4 regions of the Parasphingorhabdus sp. W113 genome follow, and region 4 is predicted to be linked to each of the others. Evidence: predicted binding sites of a transcription regulator. Region 4 holds the regulator's gene; each other region holds the start of a gene.

Region 1 (2,205 bases), 220 kb from region 4:
AGCGGGTGGTGTCGCCCATGATTTCAACAATATCCTGACCGCGATTATCGGCCATTGCGACCTGATGTTGCTGCGCCATGCGCCCGGCGATAGCGATTATGATGATATCCAGCAGGTCAAGAATAACAGCAACCGCGCCGCAGGGCTGACCCGGCAATTGCTCGCCTTCTCGCGGCAACAGACATTGCGGCCGCAAGTCCTGCAATTGCCCGATGTGGTCGCTGACGTCTCCAACCTGCTCAAGCGTCTGCTCGATGACAGTTTCCAGCTCGAAGTGAAGCATGGCCGCAATCTCGGGCTGGTGCGCGCCGATCCGGGACAGCTGGAGCAGGTGATCATCAACCTCGGCGTCAATGCACGCGATGCGATGCCCGGTGGCGGCAAGATTTCGATCACCACCAAAATGGTCACGGCGGCCGATGTGCGCGCGCTAAAAAGTGATATCCTGCCAGTGGGCGATTATACCGCGCTGATTGTATCCGATACCGGCAAGGGCATTCCTCCCGAGTTGATCGGCAAGATCTTCGAACCGTTTTTCACCACCAAGGAAGTTGGCAAGGGCACCGGCCTCGGTCTGTCGACGGTCTATGGTATCGTCAAACAGTCGGGTGGTTATATTTTCGCCGACTCCAAGCCGGGCGAGGGGGCAAGTTTTTCGATCTACTTCCCGGTGCATACCGTCTCCGAGCAGGAGATCAGCAAGGCGATGGAACCGCTCAAGGCGGTTGCCAAAAAGGAATTGTGGGGCAGTGGTCATATCCTGCTGGTCGAAGACGAGGACATGGTCCGCGCGGTTGCCGAACGCGCACTGACCCGGCAGGGCTATACCGTTGTCACCGCAAGCGATGGCGAGGAAGGACTGCAGCATCTCGCCGACCAGCAGAGCAAGGGCGAGGATATATTCGACATGATTGTGTCCGATGTTGTGATGCCGAACATGGATGGTCCGGCGATGGCAAAGCAGGTGCGCGAGGATTATCCCGACATGCCGATCCTGTTCATGTCGGGCTATGCCGAAGAACAATTGCGCAAATCAATCGATCTCGACAATGTCGCCTTTCTGCCCAAACCCTTTTCGGTCGCACAAATTGCCGAAGCCGTCGGAGAAGTTTTGGCCGAACATGCTAATTGACGTGAATCTATATAGTCAAATAACTGATATTAATGATTATTAATTGAATTAGAAAAATTTTGTTCCCCCCTTGTTCTATGAGAACAAATGCGGTACATCATATCCATCATTGATTGATAGATGATGAGCATTTAGCGAAGGGGACAGGCAAATGGCCAGTAATTTAAAAGTTGTAGAAACGGACAATCAATTGAATTCATCAGACAGACAAAAGGCGCTCGACGCAGCGCTGGCACAAATCGACCGCGCTTTCGGCAAGGGCTCAGCCATGAAGCTGGGTTCGCGCAAGGCGATGGAAGTGGAAGCGATTTCAACCGGCTCGCTCGGTCTTGATATCGCGCTGGGCATCGGGGGATTGCCAAAAGGTCGGGTGATTGAAATTTACGGCCCGGAAAGTTCAGGCAAGACCACCTTGGCGCTCCACGCGATTGCCGAGGCGCAGAAAGCTGGCGGTACCGCAGCATTTGTCGATGCAGAACATGCTCTGGATCCGGTCTATGCCAATGCACTGGGCGTGGATATTGACGAGCTGGTTATTTCGCAGCCCGATACCGGTGAGCAGGCGCTGGAAATCACCGATACTTTGGTCCGGTCCAATGCGATTGACATTTTGGTGGTCGATTCGGTTGCGGCGCTGGTGCCGCGGGCGGAGATCGAAGGCGAAATGGGCGATACCCATGTCGGTCTGCAGGCCCGTCTGATGAGTCAGGCGCTGCGCAAGCTGACCGGTTCGATCAGCCGGTCCAAATGTATGGTGATCTTCATCAACCAGGTGCGGATGAAAATTGGCGTAATGTACGGCAATCCGGAAACCACGTCAGGCGGTAATGCACTGAAATTCTATGCCTCTGTGCGCCTCGATATTCGCCGGACCGGCCAGATCAAGGAGCGCGACGAGATTGTCGGCAACTCGACCCGGGTGAAGGTGGTCAAGAACAAGGTCGCGCCGCCGTTCAAACAAGTCGAGTTTGACATCATGTACGGGCAGGGCATCTCCAAGGTCGGCGAGATTATTGATCTCGGCGTCAAGGCCGGTGTGGTCGAGAAATCGGGCGCCTGGTTCTCCTATGACT
Region 2 (2,205 bases), 800 kb from region 4:
CCGGCAATACAGACCTGCCCGCCATTGAAGAAAATGGCATTGGCAGAACCGGCAATTGCCGCCTCGATATCGGCATCGGGCATGATGATCACGGGCGATTTTCCACCCAGTTCCAGCGTAACCCGTTTGAGATTGCCTTGCGCGGCATTCAAAATGGCGCGCCCGGTTTGCGTCGAGCCGGTAAAGGCAATCTTGTCGACACCGGGATGCTCGGCCAGCGCCGCTCCGGCTTCGTGGCCATATCCGGTCACCAGATTGATGACGCCGTCCGGCAAGCCGGCTTCCTGCATCAGTTCAACCAAACGCACAGCCGTCAGGGATGTATTCTCAGCCGGCTTCAGGATGATGGTGCAGCCGGCCGCCAAAGCGGGTGCCAGCTTCATGGCCGTCAAAACCAGAGGCGAGTTCCACGGCACGATCGCACCCACAACGCCCACCGGTTCCTTCTGCGTATAGGCAAAGACCTCTTTGCCTTCCGGCTGATAGTTGATCGAGGTTGGAATGGTGGCACCTTCGATCTTGGTTGCCAGTCCCGAGAAATACCGAAACTGATTCACCGCCCCGGGAATCTCTGCCCAGCGGCCGACATAGAGCGCCTTGCCCTGATCAAGCGTCTCCAGCTCAGCCAGTTCGTCAATATGGCTTTCCAGCAGATCTGCGATTTTCCAGAGAACCTGGCTGCGCTCCATCGGCGTCATGCGGGGCCACGGCCCCTCTTCAAAAGCCTGTCGCGCAGCGGTCACCGCCTTGTCGACATCGGCTTCTCCGCCGCGCTGCAACTGCCCGATAACCGCACCGGTTGCCGGGTCGAGCGTGTCGAAAACCGCTCCCGAAGATGCATCCATCCACTGCCCGCCGCAGAAAATTTGATGCGCCGTCCTGTCCAGAAATTTTTGTGCGGCTGTGCCTGGGGCGGGATGAGAGATATTCAAGTCGGTCATAGCTGTGATTCCCATTGTGCCCATCGAGAGTAGAGCATGTTCGGTCAGGAGAACAGCAAATGGTATAACTTCAAACGGCCATCACCAATCTTCTTGGTAGTTTATTCGTCTGTTGGTCAGGCCGGTCGCTTTTCGCGTCGCCCGGACCATATGCCAGCCGGATAGTCCGGTCCGATGTCTGCTCCAAAAAAACTGTTCCCGACACAAACAAGTGTAGAACATATATAGAACATTGTGTATGGACGGCCCATGCCAAAAATGAATCGCGCCGAAAAACTGGCAATCCTTGCTGATGCTGCAAAATATGATGCGTCCTGTGCCTCGAGCGGGTCAGTGAAGCGCAACAGCCTGCAATCGGGCAGGATTGGATCGACCACCGGCATGGGCATCTGCCATAGCTACGCACCGGACGGGCGTTGTATCTCGTTGCTCAAAATTCTGATGACCAACTATTGCATGTTCGATTGCCTCTATTGCATCAACCGGACATCGAGCAACGTCCAGCGCGCGGCCTTTACCATTCAGGAAGTGGTCGATCTGACGCTCGATTTCTATAAGCGCAACTATATCGAAGGGCTGTTTTTATCGTCGGGTATTTTGCGCAGCCCGGATCACACGATGGAACAGCTCGTCGAAGTTGCCCGCCGGTTGCGGGTTGAGCACCGGTTCGGCGGATATATTCATCTCAAGACCATCCCCGAGGCCGATCCGGAATTGCTGCGGCAGGCAGGATTGTACAGCGATCGATTGTCGATCAACATCGAACTGCCGAGCGACAAGGCGATCGCGAAACTGGCGCCGGAGAAAAATGGCGCAAAAATTCGCAATACCATGGCCAATTTGAACAGCCGGATCAGCGATGCAAAGGCCGAGCGCAAAGAGTCGCGCAAAGCGCCGTTATTCGCGCCCGGTGGCCACAGCACCCAGATGATCATCGGCGCTGATGATTCGGATGATGGCCGGATATTGAAAACCAGCCATGGCCTGTACGGCCAATATGGATTGAAGCGGGTCTATTATTCCGCCTTCAGCCCGATCCCCGATGGCGCATCCGGCTTGCCGCTGAAAGCGCCACCCCTGATGCGGGAACACCGCCTGTATCAGGCCGACTGGCTGCTGCGCTTTTACGGTTTCTCGGTGAATGAAATATTGCAAGGCGGGACCGACGGACATCTCGATCTTGCGATTGATCCGAAACTGGCCTGGGCCATTCAGAACCGCGATCAATTTCCGGTCGATGTGAACCGGGCGGACAAGGAAATGC
Region 3 (2,205 bases), 670 kb from region 4:
GGCGCGCGGTCGATATAATCCTGCAGGACATTGTCGAGGAAGCGCATCACGTCCTCGATAAAGTCCTTGTCCACCGACCACTCATCCCATTTTTCGAGATTGAGTGAGGACAGGCAACACACTGCCGTTCTGTCCTCACCCAGATGATCGCGACCCGTCGGCAGTGTAATTTCGGAACACAGGTTGGACGTCGAGACTTTCAGACCCAGATCGCGGTGATGCTTCGGCATCATCCGGTTCACCGTGTCGTTGAAGATGATATAGGGCTCGCCCGTTGCCAGCCGGGTTTCGACCAATTTCTGGAACAGCGACCGCGCGTCAACCGTGCCGCGAACCGAGCCGTCCTTGGGCGACTTGAGATCCATTTCACGACCGTCACGGACCGCTTCCATAAATTCGTCGGTCAGCAACACGCCATGATGGAGGTTGAGCGCCTTGCGGTTAAAGTCACCGGACGGCTTTCTGATCTCGAGAAATTCTTCAATTTCCGGATGATCAATGTCGAGATAGCAAGCCGCAGATCCGCGCCGCAGGCTGCCCTGCGAGATGGCCAGGGTCAGGCTGTCCATGACCCGCACGAACGGGATGATGCCCGAGGTCTTGCCGTTCAGGCCAACCGGCTCGCCAATACCGCGGACACTGCCCCAATAGGTGCCAATGCCGCCGCCCTTCGAGGCCAGCCAGACATTCTCGTTCCAGGTGTTGACGATCCCGCCGAGGCTGTCGTCGACGCTGTTGAGATAACAGGAAATCGGCAAGCCGCGGCCGGTGCCGCCATTGGACAGCACGGGCGTTGCCGGCATGAACCAGAGCTTCGAAATATAATCATAGAGCCGCTGCGCGTGATCCTGATCATCGGCATAGGCATCGGCGACCCGTGCGAACAGATCCTGGAAACTTTCATCCGGCAGCAAATAGCGGTCCTTCAATGTCTCCTTGCCGAAGTCGGTCAGCAGGTCATCGCGGGACTCGTCCTGAACGATCGTGAACCGGCGCGCCTCGACGCTATGGCTGTCGCGCTCCGCTTTCAGTTCCTTTTCGTCATTTTTCTTTTCTGCGGCGGCCTCAGCGGCGGCTTTCTTATTTGTCTTCGGCGCAGCCTTGCTCGCTTCCGGTTCTTTTACCGGCGCTGCCTTTTCCGCTTTATTGTCGGCTTTGTCTTTTGGCGTATCTAGAACTTCTGCGCCCATATCACTCTCACTCATATCGCTACCATTATTGTCGGCGTCTGCCCGACTGTCTCTGAAGTCCATTAATGCCCCCTAATCACACTCTACCAACACTGCCTATCGGCTATGGCCAACAAGCGCTTTCGGGTCATTCTGCGGACTTTTTTGTTCTTGTCTTGTTCGACTCGGAACATGGTCCAAGGCCGAAGGTCTGACACTAACATTTTTACCGTCTCAATGGGCAGATATTTTTGCCCGAAAAACCCAAAAAATCTCTTGCGATTTGGCGCAAAGGGAGCCGTCCACCGAGTCGGTGTTACAGGCGAGTAATACTATACGTTGGTGTGCCCCCTTGGCCTAACCACAACCTATAGTGGCTGAACTGAAATTTTATGCAAGAGGGTAAATGACATTTTAACGACTCCATTCATCGTATAAATGAATCGCTTCGTCGACGGCCATTTTATGCTGCAGCGCAGCGACGCGTGGACCTGCTAAGGCTGTAGAATAGTGCAAGAGCTTAGGTCAAAATTTACAAAAAATCTATCCACAGTGGATGCACAGGCCAGAATGTCAATTTTGTGACACCATATCTGGTGTTTTCAGACTTTGGCGCGCTGCGGCCCCAATAACAGGGCGGTGACATTTCCACCCGACGAAATGCTGTGAAACAGAAGATAGGCCGACAGAAAAAACATGCCGCCGAAAAAAGCAAACAGGCCCAGAATCAATCCGGAAATCGAGAAATGATGCCGCCAGCTCACCCACAGGGCGGACAGGATCAGGAAGCACATAAAGTCGAAATTGAACTGACCCGGCCAGCCCATCGCCATCATGTCACCGAAAAAGACTGGCAGAAGATTGAGCCCATGCGCCGATATGGTCACCGCCGTATACCCCAATATCGTCACGAAAATCACGATCATCAAAATCCGAAAAGCCAGCATAGCATCCCCCTGTTGTTCCGGCGCTCCATTTGATTCGGCCCTATCGGACTTTTGCCAACCCGACAATTACCTCCCGGATAGGCCGCGCC
Region 4 (2,205 bases):
ATCCCTCATTGGTCCCAGCTTTCAGCTCAGTTTTGCAGCCGTTACGTCAATAATCGCGATGCACGAGCATCCGCGTATCAAAGCGCTATTCCTGCGGCGGGAAGAGCGGCTTGCGAAGCGGATCGGGCGCTTCATACTGGCGCTGTTCCTGACCGGATTGCTGGTCGAACTGGTGTTGATGCCGATTGCCTTGTTTCATTTTCACAAGGCCGGTGTCTACGGCGCGTTGGCCAATGTCGTTGCGATCCCGCTGACCACGTTCGTGATCATGCCCTTGATTGCACTGGCGCTCGCCCTCGACAGTATCGGGTGGGGGGCGCCGCTATGGTTCGCCGCTGAAAACGCCTTGAATAGCTTGCTCTGGCTGGCCCATTTCGTGTCCAGTCGTCCCGGTTCGGTAACCCTGATATCAACTATGGCGCATGGCGCTTTCGGCTTGATGATTGCCGGTGGTCTCTGGCTGGCGCTGTGGCGCGGTGCGTGGCGGTTCTGGGGCGCTGTTCCAGTGGCATTCGGCATAGCCATGGTGGCCAGTGGTCATCCACCCGATCTCTATATTACGGGCGATGGCCGCCATCTGGCTATTCGGTCCAAAGCAGGAGAGCTAGCGATGTTGCGCAATCGCAGCGGTGATTTTATCCGGGACATGATACTGGAAAACGCCGCAATTTCAGAGGCCGCAACCGCCTTGGAAGACTGGCCCGGTGCGGACTGCAACGCCGACAGCTGCGCGGTGACAGTTGAGGATCGCTCTGGTCATGAGTGGATCATCCTTGCCACGCGGAGTTCCTACTATATTCCGGCTCTTTCCTTGTCCGCCGCCTGCCGCAGAGCCGATATCGTGATCAGCGAACGCCGTTTGCCAGCGAGCTGCCAGCCGCGCTGGTTCAAGGCGGACAAGGTTTTGCTCGCGCAAACCGGCGGCATGACAGTCGATTTGTCGAAAAGAAAGGTTCTGACCGTCCTGCAGCGCACCGGTCGCCATCATTGGATCCGGCTAAAGCCGCGTGACCCGCTTCCGGTCCGCGACCCGGTGGTCGATCCGGCGGGCATCCAGAGAGAAACTCTGAAAGCCCCCTAAGAGGCCAGCTTGCTAATTGTAACGACGCAACAACCCAGCCATCTTGCCCTGGATACGGACTTCGTCAGGCCCGAAGACCTGCGGTTCATAGGCCGGGTTTGCAGGATCAAGCCGCACCTGACCGCTATCCTTGAACAGATATTTCAGCGTCGCTTCCTCTTCGTGGACCAAGGCCACGACGATTTCGCCGTTGCGTGCCGTTTCCGTCCGCTGGATCAGCGCATAGTCGCCGTCCAATATGCCAGCATCGATCATGGAATCGCCGGATACTTCCAGCGCATAATGCTCGCCGGAACCCAAAAGCGCCGCCGGTACACTGAGCGCCGACTGGCCTTCAAGCGCCTCGATCGGCACACCGGCAGCAATTTTGCCGTGGAGGGGGATTTCGATAACATCATTGGCGGCGACGGGGATTTCCTGCATCGGTGCCGGTTTTGGTGCCTCTGCTGCCAAGCTGACGACGTTGGACGGGGCCGATTTCAGCGCACCGCCTTCGGGTAATTTCATCACTTCCAGTGCCCGTGCACGATTGGGAAGGCGCCGCAAGAAGCCACGTTCTTCCAATGCACTGATCAGCCGGTGCACACCCGATTTCGATTTCAAGCCCAGTGCGTCTTTCATCTCTTCAAAAGACGGGGATACACCCGATTCTTCCAATCGATTATGAATGAAACAGAGCAGTTCATGTTGTTTGGGTGTCAGCATGCTACGGTCCTATATAGAGAACGAATACAGAACAATTATGAAACAAACCGGGATAAGTCAAGTCTTATCTGTTCCCCATCCGTTTCGCCTAAATCGCAATGAAAGAAACTGCTTTCCCTTCGGCGACGGGGTCGGCATGGGCCGGACGGATGAGCAACGCATTGGCGGCTGCCAGAACCGACAATTTGGCGCTGTCCTGACTGGCATAGGGGGTAATCATGTCGCCGTCGACAAAGGCCCGGAGAAACTCGGCGCGTTGACCGGTTGGCGGTAGGTCCGCCGTCGTCCGGGCCGAACCTGTGTGCGGGAGATATTTTTTGGCGCCGGCCATGAAACGGAGCAAGGGCAAAAGAAACAGCGTGGCTGTGACAAAGGCGGATCCGGGATTGCCGGGCAATGCTATTACTATTGAATTTCCG

Evidence for each region. Region 4 encodes LexA, which represses DNA repair genes until DNA is damaged. Its sites were predicted from a motif close to GTTCCNCNCTTGTTCT; they were not measured.
Region 1: recA (recombinase RecA) is a predicted target of LexA. The motif match lies at 1,194-1,209, and genes of this name have one in related genera.
Region 2: ACZ1GS_RS04040 (putative DNA modification/repair radical SAM protein) is a predicted target of LexA. The motif match lies at 1,146-1,161, and genes of this name have one in related genera.
Region 3: ACZ1GS_RS04595 (ribonucleoside-diphosphate reductase subunit alpha) is a predicted target of LexA. The motif match lies at 1,337-1,352, and genes of this name have one in related genera.

What each region holds. Positions count from the first base shown of each region.
Region 1 is NZ_CM146328.1:1,419,006-1,421,210, forward strand. It holds gene ACZ1GS_RS06735 (hybrid sensor histidine kinase/response regulator) at 1-1,132, shown strand, start outside; gene recA (recombinase RecA) at 1,284-2,205, shown strand, end outside.
Region 2 is NZ_CM146328.1:837,094-839,298, reverse strand. It holds gene ACZ1GS_RS04045 (aldehyde dehydrogenase family protein) at 1-941, opposite strand, end outside; gene ACZ1GS_RS04040 (putative DNA modification/repair radical SAM protein) at 1,191-2,205, shown strand, end outside.
Region 3 is NZ_CM146328.1:967,436-969,640, reverse strand. It holds gene ACZ1GS_RS04595 (ribonucleoside-diphosphate reductase subunit alpha) at 1-1,253, opposite strand, end outside; gene ACZ1GS_RS04590 (hypothetical protein) at 1,772-2,116, opposite strand.
Region 4 is NZ_CM146328.1:1,635,079-1,637,283, forward strand. It holds gene ACZ1GS_RS07760 (ComEC/Rec2 family competence protein) at 1-1,081, shown strand, start outside; gene lexA (transcriptional repressor LexA) at 1,094-1,786, opposite strand; gene ACZ1GS_RS07770 (molybdopterin molybdotransferase MoeA) at 1,875-2,205, opposite strand, start outside.